3 regions of the Paenibacillus sp. GYB003 genome follow, and region 1 is predicted to be linked to each of the others. Evidence: riboswitches for the same ligand, from Rfam matches in the RefSeq annotation. Region 1 holds a riboswitch; each other region holds the start of a gene.

Region 1 (6,887 bases):
CACGGCTTCGGCATCGGCGATCGCATTTTGCAGCGCCGCCCAGCTTTCCGGCGTGTAGTTGGACTCCGTCAAGCCTTTCAGTCCGGTCAGTTTCGTTTGAAGGTCGTTTTTGTACACTTTCGCGAAGGTGAATACGGAACCGTCCGTCAGCTTGTCGCTGTTGAAAGTAGCTTGACCCGCCGCATCCAGCTTAATGCCCGAATTCACTCCGTCGATAATGAGATAGTACAGCACAGCCGGATTTTCAGACGTGATATCCAGCTTCAAGGTGATGTTCCGGTCTTGCCAATTCGTCTTTTGCACCTTGAACGTACGGTTCAGCTGCTTCAAAGTATGTCCCGGAGCTTCCGGCACGTTCGTTTCGTACTTGGCGGCTGCGCCGTTGTCGCTGAAGACGAAGAACGACGAATCGGCGTCGATCGTGTTGGCATTGGCTGCATTGGACGACTGCACGGCGTCGCCCAAAGCGATCGTTACCAGCGCGCCGGATTCCTGCGATTTGGACTGCTTTTGCAGCAAGTCGCTGCCGTCGTCCCGACCGATGCCGGTAATCCGGTTGCCGTAGCCGTTATTGGCGTCCGCCGTCCACATCTTGTCGCTGCCGTTGCTGGCCAAGTAATCCGTTTTGCCGCCGTTCAGCGTCAAGCCGTATTTCAAAGCCAGGTAGCTTTCGATCCGCTGTTTCTCCGCTGCGGTGCGGCTTGCCGGGAACAGAACGACTTCGGCAAGCTCTCCCTTATAGTGAGACCAGTTGTTCGGGTTCCCTCCGCCGAACGTGCCTCCGATAACCGGGGTAAAGTCGATTTGGTTAAACGAGTTGTCGCCCGCGACCGTTTGAGGCGTTCCGTTCAAACGGCCTTGAGACTGGATCGGAGCGGCTGCGTCAAAGCCGGCCAAATAGTACCGGGACGCGTCGTTAAACGAAAATCCGCGATAAGTGCCGGTCGCTCCGTTGCCCACGTACAATTTGCCCCACTTCGAGAAGATCGCGACTCCGTACCCGCCCGCGCGAGGGGCTGCCGAACCGACGATCGTCCCGTCCTTTTGCTTGAACACGGCATAGCCGTCCTGGTACGTAATCGGCTTGTCGCCGATCAAGTACTGGTTCGGATTTTGACTCGGCGTCGCCGTATTATCGAACGCTACGGCCGGATTGAAGTTGGCGGCTTCCGCCTTGTAAGCCGGCGCGCCTTTAACCTGGAATGCGTTCGTGCCCGTCTGATCGGTCCAGCCTGTCAGCTGTCCTTGCCCATTCGCCGCGGCGTCTTTATCGGCCTTCAGCCACAAAGTGGCTCCGTTTACGCCGCCGGGGGCTTTCGATGCGACGGTAGCCTGTGCGAACGTGAAGTAGGCGCCGTCAGCCAGCTCGGAGCTGTTGAACGTTACTTTTCCGTCAACGAGCTGCCCCGTTTTCAACGTTCCGGTAAAGCCCGGATTGTCGTCGACGACGATGTAGATCGGCTGGTCGGCTTGCGCGCCGTCGAGCTGCAGCGTAATAGCGCCGTCGTTCCAGTTCGTTTTGTCCACCTTGAATGTACGCGCCATCCGTTTCAGGTTCGAATTGGCGACCGGTACGTTGTAAGCCGCATCGCCGCCGTTATCGCTGAACGTCAGGAACGAGCGGTCGTTCGCAATGGTATTTGCCGGAAACGCTTCGTTGGACGCTTGGATATCGCCTCCTGCGGCAATGGTCACGAGCGCCCCGTTTTCCTGGGACTTGGATTGCTTTTGCTCCAAGCCGCTAGCGGTATCTTTGCCGATCCCGGTAATGCGCTTGCCGTAGCCGGCGTTATCCGCGGCCGTCCACATTTTGGTTCCGGTCGTACCGTTGAAGTCGCTGGCTAAGTAGTCCGTACCGCCGTTATTCAGCGTCAAGCCATACTTGAGCGCCAAATAGCTGTTTACTTTCTGTTTCTCCGTGTCGTCGAGCTTGCGATTGTAAACGACAATTTCGGAGATATCGCCTTGAAAGACGCTGAAATGACCGGCTCCGATGTAATATTTAGAAGCCGAAGGCGGATCGAAGTTGACGCTGTTGGACGTTGCTTGGAGCAACTGATTTCCATCGACCGAAAGTGCCCATTCCTGGTTGGATGCGAACATATCCAGCAAGCGAGGTTTTTTCAGGTCGATGTCGCCGACTCCGGCAGATCGAATAACTTCCGATCCGAAACGCGTTGCGATGTTCCCCTTGCCGTCCTTGTCGCCGTAAGCAGAATTATGTAAATTAATGTTGCCACCAAAATCCCATGGGAATCTGTTGGCTGTATCGCTTATTTTGCTGGTCTGCACCGAGAACACTTCCCGTTGCTGATCAGTAGTCCCAAACGAAGCAGCCTTATAATAAACGTTGCCCGGAGCTTGGATCCCGGCGTTAGAATTGATCGCCGCTGCATCATACTGCATAGTTGCACCGGACCAAGTTCTGGTAGGATCGGCCAAATCTTTCAGGCTACCGACTGCTGTCTTGTTATCGGCGCTCTTCTCTACATTTACCCACGAGACCAGACCGCCTGCCACTCCGCCGGGTACGCTTGTCGCTCCTGTCGGCGAGATCTCGCCTGCCGTCAGCGTAATCATCTTGAAAGCTACGACTTTGCCCAGTGCATCAATCTCGTAAATGCCGACGTACTTGTTCGTCGTCGCGTCCACACCGCCAATGTCCGCACCGGACGTATACGGGTTAATGACACCCGTTCCCGTAGGCGCCGCTTCTCCGATATTCGGAACGGCAATCGCAGCGTTCGATACGCGGGCGACTAATGTGTGGCCTGCTCCCGGAGGGCCGGCAGTTACCTTCGTCGTTCCAGGAGCAGCACCTGCCGTCGCAGTCGCGCTTAAGATCGGCGCGGGCGTATTCATGGCTCCCTGAGCCTGCTCTTGGGTAATCGGGCCGTCCCAAAATTTGATTGAGTACACTTTGCCGCCGGTCGTCTTCTCACCGGTAGTAGCATAGTCGTCATGGAAGAAACCGAAACGTACTTTCCCATTCACGATTTCCGGAACGGAATTGCTGTCCGCAGTTTCAATTTGCTTGGCAAAAACGCCGTTTACTAGCATATAGGCGACAAACTTTTTAGTCGTTCTATCTCTAGTAGCGATAATGTCCACTACTTGGTTGGCCGCTGTCGTCAGATTTCCAATAGACGTGGGATAAAAATTAAGTTTGCCGTTATTAAAATAAAATCCGTGATCCGAGGCTTTGTTTTTGTAGTCGATTATTTTTGCATACCCACCCGGTATTGAATCAAAAGAGAACCTCAACCCGATGCTGTAATGGTCGCTGATATTGGGATCGTCCAGATCGATCGTGAACCCCCCGCCGTTCTGTTCGTTGGAGGTCCACCGCCAGTAGGTGGAATCGGTAACGGATAAATCGGTCCCAAATGCGGACGTCGTATTGCCATAAGTTTTGCCCCCATAGGTGCCGGATACTACCGACAATTGGGAGTTGCCGAGACTATCCGAGAAATTCCCGCTAAAATCATAGCTCGCGACCAGATTCGCCGGACTTGCCGCCTCTGCCTCGAGCGGCGCAACGAGATTGGAGAAGCTTGCCGCCACCATGGCGATCAGAAGCAGCATTATGAACTGCTTTTTCCAGCGTTTGCGCAAATTCCGCAATGCCATTGCCATTCTTACATCCTCCAGTTTCAAAATAACAGACGGTGATCCGATCCGACTCCAGCACTATTCGGATGCGGTCGGGAAATTTCTGTTCTTTTCCTTCCTCCTGATTCATACCGGATCAAGGTGCGACCCTTCCTGCAACGATCTATCCTGTCCATGCACCTCCAAACTGTCTAATTCAATTGTTCACGGGCATCCCCCCTGCAAATGCGATCTATCGTCCTGCAACGTTTGCGACAGCAACCGCCACAATTCGATTAATAAATCCCCAGACGAGTATACCAGTCCAAACTATACAAAAAATATACAACAATTCCTTCGGGTTCCATGACTTGGGTCGCATTTTTAACGCGAGCGGCCTGGTCGCATCCCCCCTTTTAAAGTCTTATAAAAAAACGCAAAAAGCCTCTGTCCGCTTGGCGTGTAATGCATAGATAGAAAGGCGGACGGAGGCTCCGTCGTATTCGGCAACTGGCTGGCATCGCGGTGGAAAAAAGTCCGCATTAGCCCCTGCAGCTTTGCGTCGCCACTTTTCAGTGGGTTTGCCATTGTCGTACGATGTATTCAATTGTCGATAGTTTACTATTTTGACAATTCATTTGAATATACTTCGTTTCCCATTTATAGTCGATAGGCCTTCCGTTTCAAATTTCTGGGATAATAAACAAAGCTGTCGTCCGGCCGGCATCGGATTTCCTTCGGTAAGCGCTAAAGCCGGCAGCGGAAATATATTTGCATGTCGCCCGGAAGGCGACAATCTGGAGGGGCAGACACTTCACCAATTCCAGTCGCTACTTGGAAAAAGGCAATATGACGTTCTGTTTAAAAATGATTTTAACAGGTAGGCCCTGGAATGGACGAAACGACACCCGCATACCGGATCAAGAAGAAAAGCAAACACGTTCCTTCGAGAGGACGTGCTTGCTTTCCGTGTACGATCATGCTTTATTTTTTCTTCTCGTCAAAACCAAGCCCGCGAGCAAAGCGGCCAGCCCCACAGCGCCCAGGTTGTAAAAACTGGCGGCCGTGTTCGGCAATCGGTTCAGCGGCTTCTCCGGATCCGGTGTCTTGGTCGACGTTTCGTCGCCGTGCTGTACGGAAGGCGTTTCCGTCTCCGTATTTGTCGGCGTCGTGCCGGTTCCGGCATCCGTCGAAGGCGTTCCGTTGCCTTCGCCTGTCGACGGCGTTCCGTTTCCTCCGCCCGTCGACGGCGTTCCGTTTCCTCCGCCCGTCGACGGCGTTCCGCTTCCTCCGCCTGTTGAAGGCGTTCCGCTTCCTCCGCCCGTCGAAGGCGTTCCGCTTCCTCCGCCCGTCGATGGCGTTCCGCTTCCTCCGCCCGTCGAAGGCGTTCCGCTTCCTCCGCCTGTCGACGGTTCGTTCGGCGTTACGGGGTCAGGGTCCGTTCCTGGATCGGTTCCAGGGTCCGTGCCCGGATCCGTTCCTGGGTTCGTTCCAGGATCGGTTCCAGGGTCGGTTCCCGGGTCCGTTCCCGGATCCGTCACGTTGATCGTGACTTTCGTCGTGATCGAACCGCCCCGGCCGTCGCTCACCGTTACCGTGAAGCTGTCCGGGCCGACATAGCCCGGGTTCGGCACATACGTCCACGTCCCGTCCGGGTTCACCGTCACGGTACCGTGCTGCGGGTCGCTTCCTTTCGTATACGTCAGCGGATCGCCGTCCGGATCCGTGCCGTACACGCTTCCCGTTACCGACGTATCTTTCGGTGTCGTTACGCTCACATCCCGCGCGGTCGGCGGTTTGTTCGGCTTCTCCGTGACGCCGACCGTCACCGTCGATGTCGCCGTACCGCCCCGGCCGTCGCTCACCGTTACCGTAAAGCTGTCCGGGCCGACATAGCCTGGGGCCGGTACATACGTCCATGTGCCGTCCGGATATACCGTCACCGTTCCGTGCTGCGGATCGCTTCCTTTCGTATACGTCAACTCATCCCCGTTCGGGTCGGTTCCGCGCACGCTGCCGCTTACCGGCATGTGGTTCGGCGTCGTGACATTATAATTCGGTACCGTCGGCGGCTCGTTCGGCTTGTCCGTCACCTGAACCGTCACTGTCGACGTCGTGACTCCGCCCTTCCCGTCGCTGACCGTCACCGTGAATATATCCGGGCCGACGTAGCCCGGATTCGGCACGTACGTCCATGAGCCGTCCGGATTCAGAACGACAGTGCCCTGTTTCGGATTGCTTTCGATCGCATACGTCAGCGGGTTGCCGTCCGGATCCGTTCCATACACGCTGCCGGTTACCGATGCGTCCCGCTGCGTCGTTACGCTGTAATTCGGCGCCGTCGGCGGTTCGTTCGGCGGTTCCGTGACGCCAATCGTCACCGTCGACGTCGTCGTTCCGCCCTTCCCGTCGCTGACCGTTACCGTGAAGCTGTCCGGGCCGGTATAATCGGGATGCGGTACATACGTCCATGTGCCGTCCGGGTTCACCGTCACCGTACCGTGCTGCGGATCGCTTCCTTTCTCAAAAGTCAGCTGATCCCCGTCCGAATCGACGCCATAAACGCTTCCGGTCACCGACGTATTTTTCCACGTCGATTGTTCGAAGTTCGGTGCGATCGGCGTTTGGTTGGACGGGTATATCTTCACTACTTCTTCCGGCTTGTCCGGGGTGACGATATTGCCGCCATTCACCGCGGCTACATTTCGAATGTCTTGGCCGGCTTGACCTGCTTTGACGATCGTTTGAAATTGAACCGTATGCCAGATGGTGTCTGTAATGTCGCCGAGCTGTCCGACGACCTGACCTGCGGCATAATGCCCTTTGTCGTCCCCTTCCGCATCGGTGACGGTTACGCCGTCGACCTGCAAGCTGCCGGGCACGTAATCCAGACCTTCCGGAAGGTTGTCGGAGATGACCAGGTTTTTCACCAGACTGCCTTCTACCGTGTTTCGGGTCTTAATGGTATACAGGAGCGTATCTCCTACTTCAGCATGCTGCGCGTCCAAGTTGCCCGGTGCTTTTTTCTCAATCGTTACCGTTTTGTTGGACTCTAATAACGGATTCTTATTAACGGTGAAACTTGTATCTGTCGTTACCGGATCTAACCCATCGCTTTTTACAGTAGCAGCATTCTTAATGGTATTGCCCGCTTGAGTATCCAAAATTTTGGCTTCAAACGTAACGGTACGTTCGTCAGTGTCGGATACATGGCCGAAATTCGCCATGATTTTTCCGTTGTTGTATTCGGGAACAGCATGATGACTAGCCTTTAAAGTTCCTTCTACAATTTGCAG
Region 2 (6,887 bases), on a different contig from region 1:
GACCGCTCGACTCCTTTGACTGTAGAGGCCCTGAGCTTGCAGCAATCGGGCATGCAGTTGCGAACGGAGGGACGCGCGATCCATCGTTCGATACTTCACAATAGCCGCCTTATCCAACAATACAACCGGCACGACGGTTTTGTCCTCGGCAATGAACGGAACCGGCACGCTCTCGCTTTGAACTGTCGCGTCAATGAATGGACAGTCGGGCGTATCCTCCAGGCGATATACCTTATATCGGTTATTGCTAGGTCGGCCGGGTTGTTCATAGGCGATGTCGACTCGTCCCAAAACGCTCATACATTCGTCCAATCGCGCGATCGCCTCGTCTACGCATCCTTCCTTGGCGCAGCAAACGAGATCGATGTCGGAATACTCGTCCAAACTGTTTGTGCCGTCCGCTCCCTCCAGCCAAATGGCCAATATGTACTCTTCGCCGCCAAGACCAGACACAATTTCTTTCAGAATCGTTTCGCGGGTAATCGGCATAGCTGAACCTCCAAGTCTTTTACCGCGTTATTCCCAATGCTTCTTCCGCATTCGGGCCGAGAGTCAAATAGGAAAGCTATTCGGCGGATTCTCCGTATTTTACGGGCTTCGTAAACCGATTATTAATCACCTACTCCATCGTACTCGAGGATGCGGTGAAGGTACCGGTAGAGAACGATTATTACTGAAATATCCGGCCCGTTCGTCATGTTTTTTTACGGAACAATTGCTCGATGTCGGCTTCAATGGACGCCCAGCGATCCGGACAGTGAAACTCTACCATTTCGGGATCGTTTTGCTTTTGCCTGGCTCCGAAATTCTCATGCAAAAGATCGTGAAGCCATTGGCTTAGATTTAGGCGAAAAGCGGCGTACTCCGTACCTTTGTACGAAAACAAGTCGCATACCGTGGGCGCGATGATTGCGCTCTCCCAATCGATCCATACAAGCTTGCCGTTCCGGTCGATTACATTGCCGCCCCAGGCTGCTTCCGAAACGTAACGGACGCCACGGCGCTTATTTCGCGAAAATCGGCCGTTTTCCAATCGTAACGGACACCACTGCGCTTATTTGCTCCGAACCGCCGTCCAAAAAGGGGTTTTTCGCCAAATAGGTGCGCCTGTGTCCGTTAGAAACAAAATAAGCCGAAATGAGGCTCGATAGCGGCCGCCATGTCCGTTAGACACTTGGAACTTAGGTCCGGTCCCGCCGCCGCCCCATGCTCGCCCCTGCTCCAACTCCCGACGACGCAGCGCAGGTCATACGAGCCGATATGCCGTTTCCCGCCACCCGCCCCGGCTTTGGCGCTTAGCGATACGGACGCCATTGCTGCGCAAACCGAACCTTTTGGTTGTGGCGAAACGGCAGCGAAGCGGGGGACGAGATGCCACCCTACGCAAAAAAACAACCATCGACGACTGGAATAGTCGGCAATGGTTGTTTCGTGTTCGTAAAACCCTTCGTCCAGCTTGCCAGGATGCATAGTCGGAGGCATCGGTTGTGATGGCAGCCGATGCGGCTCCGATTTACGGCTTGTCTCTCAGCATGCGGACCAGCACCACGGTGGCTTCCGCCCTAGTGGCCGTACCGGACGGCTCGAAACGGTTGTTGGAGCGGCCTTCGATAATCCCTTCCTTCTCCGCTTTCGCAACGTAACCTTTCGCCCAATCCGGAATGTCCGCATCGTCCGCGAACGTGGTCGCCCCGTACGAAGCCGACATGTTCCAGCCCCGGATCAGCATGGTGATCATTTCCGCCCGGCTGATCTTCTCGTTCGGACGCAACGTATTGTCGTCATAGCCTTCGATAATGCCCGCTTGGACGGCCGCCGTCAATTCGGCGGCTGCCCAGCCCGGGATGTCCTGCCGATCTTCAAAAGCTTCCAGGTTCGAGACGTTCCCCGCAGCCTGCAGCTTCATTGCCCGTGCGACCATCAAGGCGAACTGCAGCCTCGTCACCTCGTCGTCCGGCAAAAACTTGTCGCTCGAAGGCCCCTGAACCACGCACAGCTGCGAAGCCGATTCGATATCCGCTTTCGCCCAATGGTTCTGGATATCCGACCAGGTAAGCTTCGTACATGCAGCCCCGCCCGAATGTTCCGACGGCTTGTCCGTATCCGGCTTATCTACCGGAGGATTTGTCGGGTTGACGGGAGCCGTTGGCGTCCATGCGCCTCCGCCGCTGCTGCCCCCGCTGCCGTCGCTGTCGCTGGAATCCGAGCCTCCATCGTCGGTCGGCGCCGGAGCCGCGGCCTTGCGGGTAATCACGATCGTGTATGTCTTCTTCGTGCCGTCTTGTGCCGTGACGGTCACCGTGACCTCATTGTTCCCTACATTCAGCGAAATGGCTTGCGACGGCATGCCGCTCGCAACCGGCGTCCCATTGACGGTCACCGTCGCGTTCGGGTCCGCTGTGGTCGGCGTAACCGTCAAGCTGTACACGCTGTTCGCTACCGTAGCCGAATAGCTCGTTGTTCCGCCATTGAATGCCGGCGCCAAAGTGCCATCCGACAACGTCAGATTGTTCAAGTCGGCGTTGCTGCTCGCCGCCGCACGAGTCACCGTCACCGTGTACGTTTTCGTCGTCGTACCGTCTTGTGCCGTTACCGTTACATCGACCACATTATTGTCCCCAACGTTCAGCAGAATCGGCTCGGACGCCGTGCCGCTCGTTACCGGTTTCCCGTTCACCTTCACCGTCGCATTCGGATCATAAACGGACGGTGTAACCGTCAGGCTGTTCACGCCGTTCAACACCGCAACCGTATAATTCGTCGTTCCGCCGTTGAACGTCGGCGTCAGCAAACCTTCCGATAGCACAAGGTTGCTCAGGTTTGCGCTGGAAACCGTCACCGTACTCGCATCCGTATAGTTCCCGTCCTCTGTCGTCGCGGTTATGGTCGCCGTGCCCGGGCCGATCGGCGTGACGACCCCGACGGCGTCGACCGTCGCTACGGCGGTGTTGGACGACGACCACGTCACGGTTTTATTCGTTGCCGTATCGGGAAGCACGGTTGCGCTGAGCTGTCCCGCGCTTCCGCCTTGTATCAGCGATAGGGTGGACGGCGTAACGTCCACACCCGTAGCGGGTACATTCGGAGCCTTAACGGTTACCGTGCTCGTATCCGTATAGTTCCCGTCTTCCGTCGTCGCGGTGATGGTCGCCGTGCCCGGGCCGATCGGCGTGACGACCCCGCCGACATCGACCGTCGCAACGGCGGAATTGGACGACGTCCACGTTACGGTTTTATTCGTTGCCGTATCGGGAAGCACAGTCGCGCTGAGCTGTCCCGTACTTCCGCCTTGTACCAGCGATAACGTAGTCGGCGTTACGTCTACGCCGGTTGGAGGAATGGTGTAGGTAACCGTCAGCTTGGGACGATCAGCCGGATATAATGTGAGCTCTTCATGACTAAACCCTCTAGACCAGTTCGTTATACCGACAGGCAGTTCCGCCACCTGCAGCATGATTCCATAATTCGGCGCGCTTCTGTCGACCCATTGCCGAGCGAGGGGGGTTATGTCGAATGTCGCCACGGATCTGGGTGCAATCGCGTTGATTGTCTGCACCTTGACGGGGGTCGGATCATAAATCGCGGTCGTTACCGAATTATTCCACGTAATTATACCTTGATCCCAGGCCGTATTGACCTTATGGACCGATACGGGTACGGCCGCGTCCGGCGTTGCACCAAAGGGAGTTCTGGTTAGTTCAAAACTGGCGCTCGCAATCGTTGCATGCTGCGGTATGGACGAAAGATCGAACTGACAAAAAATCCGAATATCCGTCGTCCCGGATGCATTTTTGCCAATGGAGAGACCCTTAGTCTCATTGGTATCATTGGGGAAACCTTTGCTGACATAACTGCATTGCGTGCCCGCGTATCCGTCAAGACCTTCCTGAAACACCTTCGTCACCGGCGCGGAAGCCGCGGAGGCGGGAGTCGGAAAAAGAATCGTTCCGGTCCATGCCGAAACAACCAAAGCCACGCTGAGCACAGCCGAAACGAATGGCCGAAACGGCCGCAGTCTAGAACCTGTGAGCATTTACAAACCTCCTGTTAAATGCATGATGGCATCGAGTATGGTGTGAATGGCGAGACTCGTCAACGATTGGTCCGATTCCCCCATCTATTCCGATTTCCTTCCCCTCTTGTTCGATTTCAAAATGCCGGCTGTGCCGTACGGCCATTTCGCCGGCGGTCTCTAGTGTCGAATCCTCATTCGAATCACCTCCTTTCCGTACCGGGTAAATCCGATTCCGGCTCACGGCATTCCCTCCCCGAACAATGTCCGCCGAACAAAAAAACTCCGCCCGACAGCATTCGCATGCAAACAGACGGAGGTTCATCCGCCGTTTCGGGCAACTGGCTGGCATCGCGGACATGCATGTCCGCCTTAGCCCCTGTAGCTTTGCGTCCCCGCTTTTCAGCGGGTTTGCCTTTTTTCTCAACGGTTCGGCATAAATCTACCAAAATATACACTGTTTTTAAATAAGTCGGCCGACTTACCCAAAATAGGGTATTTTTGTCGAAATATTGCTTGACAATAAAATGGATTTGACAAACTTCGAGGTCGGTGAGGCCGGTCTCATCCGATCGACCTCAAAGCCTGCACGGCCGTCACCGCGAACAAGGAAGCGCTGACGGCCAGCGCTTCTTCGTTCAACGTAAATCGCGGATGATGCCACTGCTCGGTCCCCCCCGTTCCCATCCAAATGAAGCAGCCGGGCACCCGCTCCTGGTACAGGGAGAAATCTTCGCCTCCCATCGTAGGCACCGCTTCTACGATACGGAGTCCTTGCGTTTCGGCCGCCGCTTGGATGATACCGGTCATTCGCGCATCGTTGTTCACCGCGGGAATCATTGCCGTCCACTTCAAGTACGCCTCGGCCCCGTATCCTTCGGCCACACCCTCGACGATCCGTCGCATCTGATCGGGAATTCGCGCCCTAGCCTCCGGCTGAAACGTTCTTACCGTGCCTTCCAGAACCCCGGTGTCCGGTATGATATTCCAAGCCGCACCGGCCTGCAGCTTGCACACGCTGACAACGGCGGAATGGTGCGGACTGGCATTGCGGCTGACCAACGTCTGGAGGGCGGTGACGATCGCACTGCTGATCACCACCGGGTCGACGGCCGCCTCCGGCACACCCGCATGACCGCCCTTGCCTTGGACACTGATATCGAAACGATCGACCGACGCCGTCATGGGCCCAGTCCGTATCCCTACAGTACCCACGGGAAGTTCCGGGTTATTGTGCATCCCGAATACCGCGCTGACTCCTTCCAAGGCGCCCGCTTCGATGACCGCGCGGGCGCCGACAGCCAGCTCTTCCGCCGGCTGGAACAACAGGCGGACGGTACCGTGCAGTTCGTCCGCTCGCGCCTGCAGCAGCTCCGCCGCCCCGATGATTGCGGCCGTATGAAAATCGTGGCCGCAGGCGTGCATCTTTCCGGGAACCTTTGAGGCAAACGGCAAGCCCGTCTGTTCCGCGACGGGGAGCGCGTCAATATCGGCGCGAAGCAGGATCGTCGGTCCCGGCCTCGCCCCCTTCACCTCCGCCAATACACCGGTAGGCAGCCTCAGGTCGAGAAGCCGAACGCACGCTTCCTCCAGCCAGGTTCGAATCCGTGCCGTCGTCTCGTATTCTTCGTTCGACAGTTCGGGATATTGGTGCAGCTCCCTCCGCATGGCAACCAGCTTCGGTTGCAAGGATACGGACTGCTCACGGAAATAATTCGCGCTCAAGGTCATGTCACGCAGCTCCTTTCTCCAGTGGCTGTAAACATCAGTTCACATGAACGACAAGCTCCTCGAAGCTTCGTCTCCCCGGAGTCGGCTTCCATTCAACACGCCCCTCAACCAGCTCCAGACGTTCGTACTTGTCCAAAAGCGTTTGCAAAGCAATCGCGCCCTCTCTCCGCGCCAGAGGTGCGCCGAGGCAGAAGTGGACCCCTTGTCCGAACGACAAATGGGGATTTTTGCCGCGGGTAATATCGAACGTATCCGGATCCGGATCGGAAAATACGTCAGGATCCCGATTGGCGGACGCAATCCAGGCTGCCACCGAATCTCCCCGTTTCAAAAGATGCCCCTTGTACTCGATGTCTTCCCCGACGATCCGATGTCGCAGCTGGACGGAGGGCTCGAAACGCAGAATCTCTTCAATGGCGGACTCCAACCATTCGGGTTGAGCTCGAAGCAGCGCTTGCTGCTCCGGGTATCGGGCCACCAGGTAAGCTGAATTCGCAATCAAGTTCGTCGTGGTTTCGTGACCGGCCTCGAGAATGAGCACACACATGTTCACAAGTTCATCCTCGGACATCCGGTCTTCTTCATGCGTGGCTCGGATCAACCCGCTCAGCAGATCTAATTTCGGATTTCGAGATCGTTCACGCACCAGGTCCCGACAGTAATCGCGAATCTCTATCATGGCTTGGTTCGCTTGTACAAGCGCCTCCTTGGACGGGTTGTGATCGACCGCAGGCAGCAAGTTTCTCGACCATTCCTTGATCAGCTCGCGATCTGCCGCAGGGGCACCGAACAATTCGGCGATCACGATTATCGGCAGCTGGTAGGCATACCGGTGAAACAGGTCGAACGTCTCGCCCGGTTCGATCTCTTGAAGAAGATAGGATGCAATTTCGCGAATTCTCGGTTCCAACCGTTTGGCGATGCTCGGGGTGAAGGCTTGGTTGACCAGCGAACGAAGGCGAGTATGATCCGGCGGATCGCGAAACGCCATCATGTTCTGCATCGACTGTTGAAGAGCCCGCAATTGGTCCGGGGCCGGCGGAATCTGTTCCGCCGGTAATACCTTCGTCAGGTCCTTGACGAACCTTCTGTCCCGAAACGCCCACAAGACATCCTCGTAGGAGGTAAAATGCCACGTCGTATA
Region 3 (6,887 bases), on a different contig from region 1:
TAGGAAACGTTCAGCTTCACGAAACACATGATCGGCCAAAAGGGGATGAATGATGCTCTTTATACGGCATGCCTCAATTAAATCACGTGCTGTCCTTTTGAAGTCACGAAGAGATGTAACCGAAACTCTGTTTTGGTCGAGGAATTGATCAAGAAGTGGTACGGTCTGCGATTGGGGTCGCATGGATTCTAAATCTCTTGCTTGAAACAACAATTGATCGAAATCGTGGCTGAAATCGTTTGCTTGCTCGACAAGCTTCCGTTCGGAAGGATCAAGCAAATGACTGATGAATTTGGCATGATCGGCCATAATTCTCAGAAAAAAAACGTTTTCGTCAATAATGGCGTCGGGCAACGGCTCCAACCTACCCGAATTAAGCTCAGCCAACCGATTTCTGAAATAGTTCGCCTCCCTGCTTACATGATCGACCAGCAAAGGGAAATTATTTGCCCCTGGCAGCTGACACGTCAAAATCAATCCAAGCACTTTTCGTTTAAAAGCCCAAATGTGTGAAACGGCATTATAAATTTCTTCATTAAATTTTCGGATCGTTTGAGGGTCCGTTCCGATCGTAAATGCATTGGCCCTGTTCTCGATTGATTCGAAAACACCATAAAAGTAATTGGCTTCATAGATCAGTTGCGTGTCTTCACATCGAAATCCCAATTTTAAAAAAAGAGAATGCTCCTTCATGATTCGAGACCAAAATCGAACTTCATCCAATGAGCGCTCCACAAAAGCGTCTGTCATCCAAATTCCCTCCCGCGTTTTTTAATTCTTCTGAATTATATGTGCAGATGTCCGGATATTGAATTGTCCCAATCGATCAACGATGATCTTTTTCGTATCCACGTCGGTACACAATAAATCAAAAAAAGCGTAGCGCGGACAATTCGCAATACGCTTAAGCTTGAAGCAGACGATAATTGACGGCGAGGTAGCTCGTCGAATCGATCAGGAGGATCTGTACGCGGTCAAGACAGCCAATGCTACAATTCTGATTGAAAAGCAACGCTGGGTGTATCAACGGTATCGGTTCTACGCGCATCAGCTCTGGAGGGCATTCACTTTAATTCGGGATCCAGACGCAAAGAAGGCTGTCGATTACAGGTTCATGCAGGGATACTCTTACAAGGAGACGTTGTTGTTCTTCCGCTATGGCTTGATCCGCAGGAAGATACTTGAGGGAACCGAAAGTATGGCCAATACATTGAAGCTAATGGGATTCTTTGAGCAGGATCATGAGGAGTTTTAAAGAATAGGCGGGTAAGACAAGCTGTCCTCATCGGGCAGCTCTCTTGTTTTTATAACAAAACAAAGGTTTTAATAAAATAGGTTGACCGGCGCTCTTTTATCATCATATTTTTCCTAAAAACAACAAATAGAAAGAAATAACTACAAAAAATGAGTCTGAAGTACCTAATTTATAATTATTTTATATTATACTTTTAAGTTATGTTAAAATTTTCAACTATTTAACTGCTCGTACGACATGGCAAACCCATTGAAAAGTGGGGACGCAAAGCTATAGGGGCTAACGGATTTGCTGAGCAATGCAAATGCTACCGCCAGCCAGCTGCCGAATACGACGGAGGCCTCCGTCTGTTTTTGGACACAGGCCTACTTTTTTTTAAGATGCTTAAAATTTTGAGCAAATGATAGCCGGAGCTCTTAGCTTTGTCTATAGGTAAAAATTAAACATCATGGAGGGAAGAGGTTATAGAGGAAATTATAACAGTTGGTGCAGTTGAGGCGAATGAAGGATACATAATGCCTCCCTTTACAATGGCAAGCCGATAGAGTCACTTATGAAAAAAATCTCGAATGTGTAATACTATCGGCTAACTTTAATGCTGGCAGGTTTAGAAAAAAGACACCGAAAGTGAATTGAACTGGAGGTCGAAAAAATGAACTTGCGGTTAATGAAACGGGCCGCCATCACAGCAGCTACAGCTTTAATCGTCAGCAATTGGCTGCCACTAGCGCCGCTTGGGAACCAAACAGCACATGCAGATCCATCTCAGTTTCCTTGCGGGAATAGAGTTGCATTAATTAACGGTAGTTTTGAAGACCCTGACTTGTTGAATCCCCCTAGTAATTCTGTCCGTCATGATGGTGTTCAATGGAAGACGATTTATGATGACTTTGTACCTGGCTGGGAAACTACTGATAGTTCAGGAAGTATTGAATTTGCGTCACCAACTAAACTTGGCATACATCCTAATATTAATAACAAATATCATATAACTGATGTTCCAGATGGAGAACAGTTTGTGGAATTGAACGCTTATGAATTTGGTCAATTGTATCAGGATGTCCAAACAATACCGGGACAAACCATTAGTTGGCGACTATCACACAGAGCTGTATATCTAAACCAGGTGCATGGGTTCGATACCATGGCTGTCAGAATAGGCTCAAGTACAACTGATCCAAGTAAACTACCTGTTGTTGAAACAATAAAAACTCACACTTCCCAAGGATGGGTGGAGTATCGTGGGACTTATAAAGTTCCTGAGAGTCAAACCGTAACGCGATTTGGTTTCGAATCAGTTGGAAGTGTCGCTGGAGCTCCGAATACTGGTAATTTCTTGGATGACATATTCCTAGGCACAGAGCCGTGTGGTGTTGTAACAAAGTCCGTAGACCCCGCTGATAATGTACAGGAAGCAGATGTTTTAACCTATACGGTCAACTTTATAAATGATGGAGGGGACGAGACAAGCAACACATTATTTACGGACCTTATCCCCGACGGAACAGAATACATCCCCGGCTCCCTAGAAATCGTATCCGGACCTAACAGCGGGAAACTTACGGATGCAGCGGGAGATGACCAGGGTGAGTTTCTGGCAAGTGAAAATCGGGTAGTCGTTCGCTTAGGCAACGGAGCGAATGGAAGCCAAGCAGGCAGAATCCCGAACGTCGACGTCTTACCTGACGGGACAACGGTCCAATTTAAAGTAAAAATCCTCTCGAAATACAAAACGACTGCCGTCTCCAACCAAGCAACTGTGGAGTACGACAATTTGTTGTCAGGGGATCATGAAACCCGGAAATCCAACGGCGTTACGGTCGAAGTGAATCGTCCGCCGATCGCACCGAATTTCGAAGAAACAACATGGAAAGGCACAACCGCAACCGGAAGCGTGTACGGCGTGGACGCAAACGGCGATACGCTAACGTTCGCCCAAGGAACCGCTCCTAAAAATGGTACGGTAACCGTCAATCCGGATGGAACGTGGAGGTATACTCCTGATCCAAATTTTGTCGGTGAAGATACCTTCACGGTCATAGTCGAAGATGGCAAAGGTGGAACCTCCACCTCAACGGTGACGGTCAACGTAAAGGAGCCGCCGAATAACCCGCCGGTGACCAAAAATTACGACGTAACGACGCAGAAGGATACATCGGTAACGGGCAGTGTCTATGGAAGCGATCCGGATGGAGATACGCTTGCGTACGCCATCGAAAGTGATCCGAAGCACGGTACGGTAGTCGTCAATTCCGACGGAACGTGGGAGTACGTGCCGGATCCGGGCTATGTCGGTCCGGATATTTTCACGGTCATAGTAAGTGACAGAAATGGCGGATACACCACATCGACGATAACGGTGGACGTAAAGGATAAGCCGAATAACCCTCCAGTATCTTCTGGTAAAGAAGTAACGACAGAAAAAGGCACTTCCGTGACAGGTGATGTGTATGGCACCGACCCGGATGGTGATCCATTGACGTATACCCCTGGCAAGCAACCGGGGAACGGAACCGTCATTGTGAATCCGGACGGAAGCTGGAAGTATACTCCTGATCCAAATTTTGTCGGTGAAGATAGCTTCACGGTTATCGTTGACGATGGCAAGGGAGGTAAAACTGAGGTTGAAATTATCGTTGTAGTAACGGAACCAACGACTCCACCACCAACAAATCAACCTCCAGTATCTCCTGATAAAGAAGTGACGACGGACAAAGGTACATCCGTAACGGGCGATGTTTACGGAACGGATCCGGATGGAGATCCATTAACGTATACTCCGGGCAAGCAACCGGGGAACGGAACTGTCATTGTGAATCCAGATGGAAGCTGGAAGTATACTCCTAATCCTGACTTTGTCGGCGAAGACAGCTTCACTGTCATTGTGGATGACGGAAAGGGTAACAAGACCGAGGTTACGGTTACTGTTCGAGTAACAGAGCCGAGTACACCTCCAACAAATCCTGGGGATGGCACGAATCCGACAGACCCAGGGAACGGTACGAACCCTACTGATCCGGGCAACAGTACCAACCCAACAAATCCAGGGAATGGAACGAATCCAACGGATCCGGGCAACGGAACGAACCCGACGGATCTAGGGAACGGCACCAACCCAACAAATCCAGGTAATGGCACGAACCCTACTGATCCGGGTGACGATACGGATACGGGAGGACCGGGAGACAACTCGACATCTCCGCCTCAATCTGGAGGTGACTCCTCGTCCGGAGAGAACGATGGAGCGCAATCTCCAAGCGATGAAAACGTCGGAGGAGATTCCAATGTACCAGTCGGGGCAAAGGGTGGCAACCAACTGCCGAATACTTCAACAAATCTCTTCAACTTGGGACTTGCAGGACTCATCGCCTTGTGCGCTGGCTTGGTCCTCATGTTCAGAAAAAGAAAAGCTTGATTGACGAAAGAAAGCAAACACAATTTCCTTTGGGAAGGTGTTTGCTTTCTTCTTTTTCGTGATTTGTCGATAGGTTCTTACGAGCCAGCATCTTAATAAGAGATGCTTGGTTAAAAACGGCTTGAGAATTTAAATAGCATCCATCGATTCATGCGCACGCTTCCGAAAAAGGAAGGTGGCTCACCTGCAGAAGAGCCTGGACTAGTAGACTACTGGACGGGATTCTTTGAGTACAGTATTCAACATGCACAGGCATTCATCCATAACGTGAACGATGAGGGTAAACATGAAGAACAAGATCGTTATTGAAGGCGCGAGGGAAAATAATCTCAAAAACATTTCCATCACGATTCCAAAGCATTCCATTGTGGAAAATCTTCACTTATATTCGATACAATTGCAGCTGAGGCGAAACGGCAGCTCAACGAAACATGTACCGACTTGGCCCGCAATCGACTGCCAAAATACGGCCAACCCGATGTGGACCGTAAGCCAACTTATCTGAGCCAATTATTATCAATCAGAAACGTCTGGGTGGCAACTCACGTTCAACGGTAGGTACCATTACCGATATCTACGCGTTGCTCAGACTTCTCTTTGCTCGGGCCGGTGAACCATACGTCGGGTATTCCAACGCTTATTCATTCAATGACCCTGAGGGCTTGTGTCCGCAATGCGAGGGCTTGGGGACAATGGTATCGCTTGGCACCAGGCTCGGAAGGTGTTAAAGATACCATGAGACAGTTTCGACGGTCCGGTCGGACCATTCCGATTTTCGCTTCACCGATTTGGAAGGAAACGTCGTCGGCGTGTCGCAGTTCCGGCAATAACGAATGAAGCGGCGACGAGGGTTGCCGGACAATGGCGGGGTCGGCGCGCCGGCCGCTTGGACACGATTCGGCGAATGAGGCGGGGGCAAGTCTTCCGCCTCTTTTTATTTGCTGCCGTTGCCGCGGCGGGTGCATGCAAACAAGCGAATCGAGCGCAGCCGCTTCCGGCCGGCGGCATTTGCGGGAAGCCGCATTCGGATGCTTCATCGTTCCGAAATGTTGTACGCCGCGTTCCGGGTTTGCGGAAAACGCATGCGCCGCCCGCCGCCGCCGTCGCGCAAAAGTCCGTTTTGTCGCGCTTCCTTCGGTTGGCACGATTATTGCTTAGCAATAAGTCGCAGTCAGCTAGTAAAGGAGTGATTCCATGCGCAAGCCGGTATACGCCGCCTATGGGGAAGCGGTTTCCGACATACGCGACGGCGCGACCGTCATGGTCGGGGGGTTCGGATTGGTCGGCATTCCGGAACATTTGATTTTGGCGCTCGCCGAATCGGACGTGAAGCGGTTGACGGTCATTTCGAACAATTGCGGCATCGACGATTGGGGGCTCGGCCTGCTGCTTCGGCGCAAGCAAATCGGCAAAATCATCGGGTCGTACGTCGGCGAAAACAAAGAATTCGAGCGGCAAATGCTGTCCGGGGAGCTGGAGGTGGAGCTCGTGCCGCAGGGCACGCTCGCCGAACGCATTCGGGCCGGCGGCGCCGGAATCCCGGCGTTTTACACGCCTGCGGGCGTCGGCACGCCGATCGCCGAAGGCCGGGAGGTGCGGCAGTTCGGCGGCCGCACTTATTTGCTCGAGCACGCGCTGAAAGCGGACTTCAGCCTCATTCGCGGCTGGAAGGCGGACCGCGGCGGCAACGTCGTTTACCGGAAGACGGCCCGCAATTTCAATCCGCTCATGGCCGCGGCGGGGGGCGTGACGATCGCCGAGGTCGAGCAGCTGGTCGAGATCGGGGAGCTGGACCCGGACGCGATCCATACGCCGGGCATTTACGTGCAGCGTCTCGTCGTCGGAGCGCAGCAGAAACGAATCGAGAAACGGACGACGCGGGGAGGGACGGCGCCATGAACGGCAGCGGGAAGGATTCGGCGCGGACGATGCGGGAAACGATCGCGAGGCGCGCCGCGAGGGAGCTCGGCGACGGCTTTTACGTCAATTTGGGCATCGGCATTCCGACGCTTGTGGCGAATTACATTCCGTCCGGAATGAACGTCATGCTGCACTCGGAAAACGGGCTGCTCGGCATCGGACCTTATCCGGCCGAAGAGGAGGTCGACCCGGACTTGATCAACGCCGGCAAAGAAACGGTCACCGCGCTGGCCGGCGCGGCGTTTTTCGACAGCGGCGAGTCGTTCGCGATGATTCGCGGCGGTCATATCGACCTGG

What was found. Region 1 has a riboswitch for cyclic di-GMP ahead of PV407_RS28145 (hypothetical protein). Riboswitches for the same ligand answer to the same signal wherever they lie in the genome.
Region 2: it holds a riboswitch for cyclic di-GMP, as region 1 does, so the genes downstream of both, PV407_RS26925 (cadherin-like beta sandwich domain-containing protein) here and PV407_RS28145 (hypothetical protein) in region 1, are expected to answer to the same signal.
Region 3: it holds a riboswitch for cyclic di-GMP, as region 1 does, so the genes downstream of both, PV407_RS22945 (Ig-like domain-containing protein) here and PV407_RS28145 (hypothetical protein) in region 1, are expected to answer to the same signal.

The regions. Positions count from the first base shown of each region.
Region 1 is NZ_JARBDC010000088.1:124,164-131,050, forward strand. Features, by position in the region: gene PV407_RS28140 (S-layer homology domain-containing protein) at 1-2,055, opposite strand, end outside; partial or broken gene PV407_RS29700 (hypothetical protein) at 2,575-3,585, opposite strand; gene PV407_RS28145 (hypothetical protein) at 3,485-3,742, opposite strand; cyclic di-GMP riboswitch class I at 4,094-4,187, opposite strand; gene PV407_RS28150 (Ig-like domain-containing protein) at 4,569-6,887, opposite strand, start outside.
Region 2 is NZ_JARBDC010000085.1:17,749-24,635, reverse strand. Features, by position in the region: gene PV407_RS26935 (hypothetical protein) at 1-489, opposite strand, end outside; gene PV407_RS26930 (hypothetical protein) at 695-1,033, opposite strand; gene PV407_RS26925 (cadherin-like beta sandwich domain-containing protein) at 1,514-4,033, opposite strand; cyclic di-GMP riboswitch class I at 4,346-4,438, opposite strand; gene PV407_RS26920 (amidohydrolase) at 4,577-5,743, opposite strand; gene PV407_RS26915 (cytochrome P450) at 5,778-6,887, opposite strand, start outside.
Region 3 is NZ_JARBDC010000069.1:300,980-307,866, reverse strand. Features, by position in the region: gene PV407_RS22955 (DUF2935 domain-containing protein) at 1-750, opposite strand, end outside; gene PV407_RS22950 (hypothetical protein) at 911-1,255, shown strand; cyclic di-GMP riboswitch class I at 1,485-1,584, shown strand; gene PV407_RS22945 (Ig-like domain-containing protein) at 1,908-4,670, shown strand; partial or broken gene PV407_RS22940 (excinuclease ABC subunit UvrA) at 4,945-5,374, shown strand; gene PV407_RS22935 (CoA transferase subunit A) at 5,865-6,569, shown strand; gene PV407_RS22930 (3-oxoacid CoA-transferase subunit B) at 6,566-6,887, shown strand, end outside.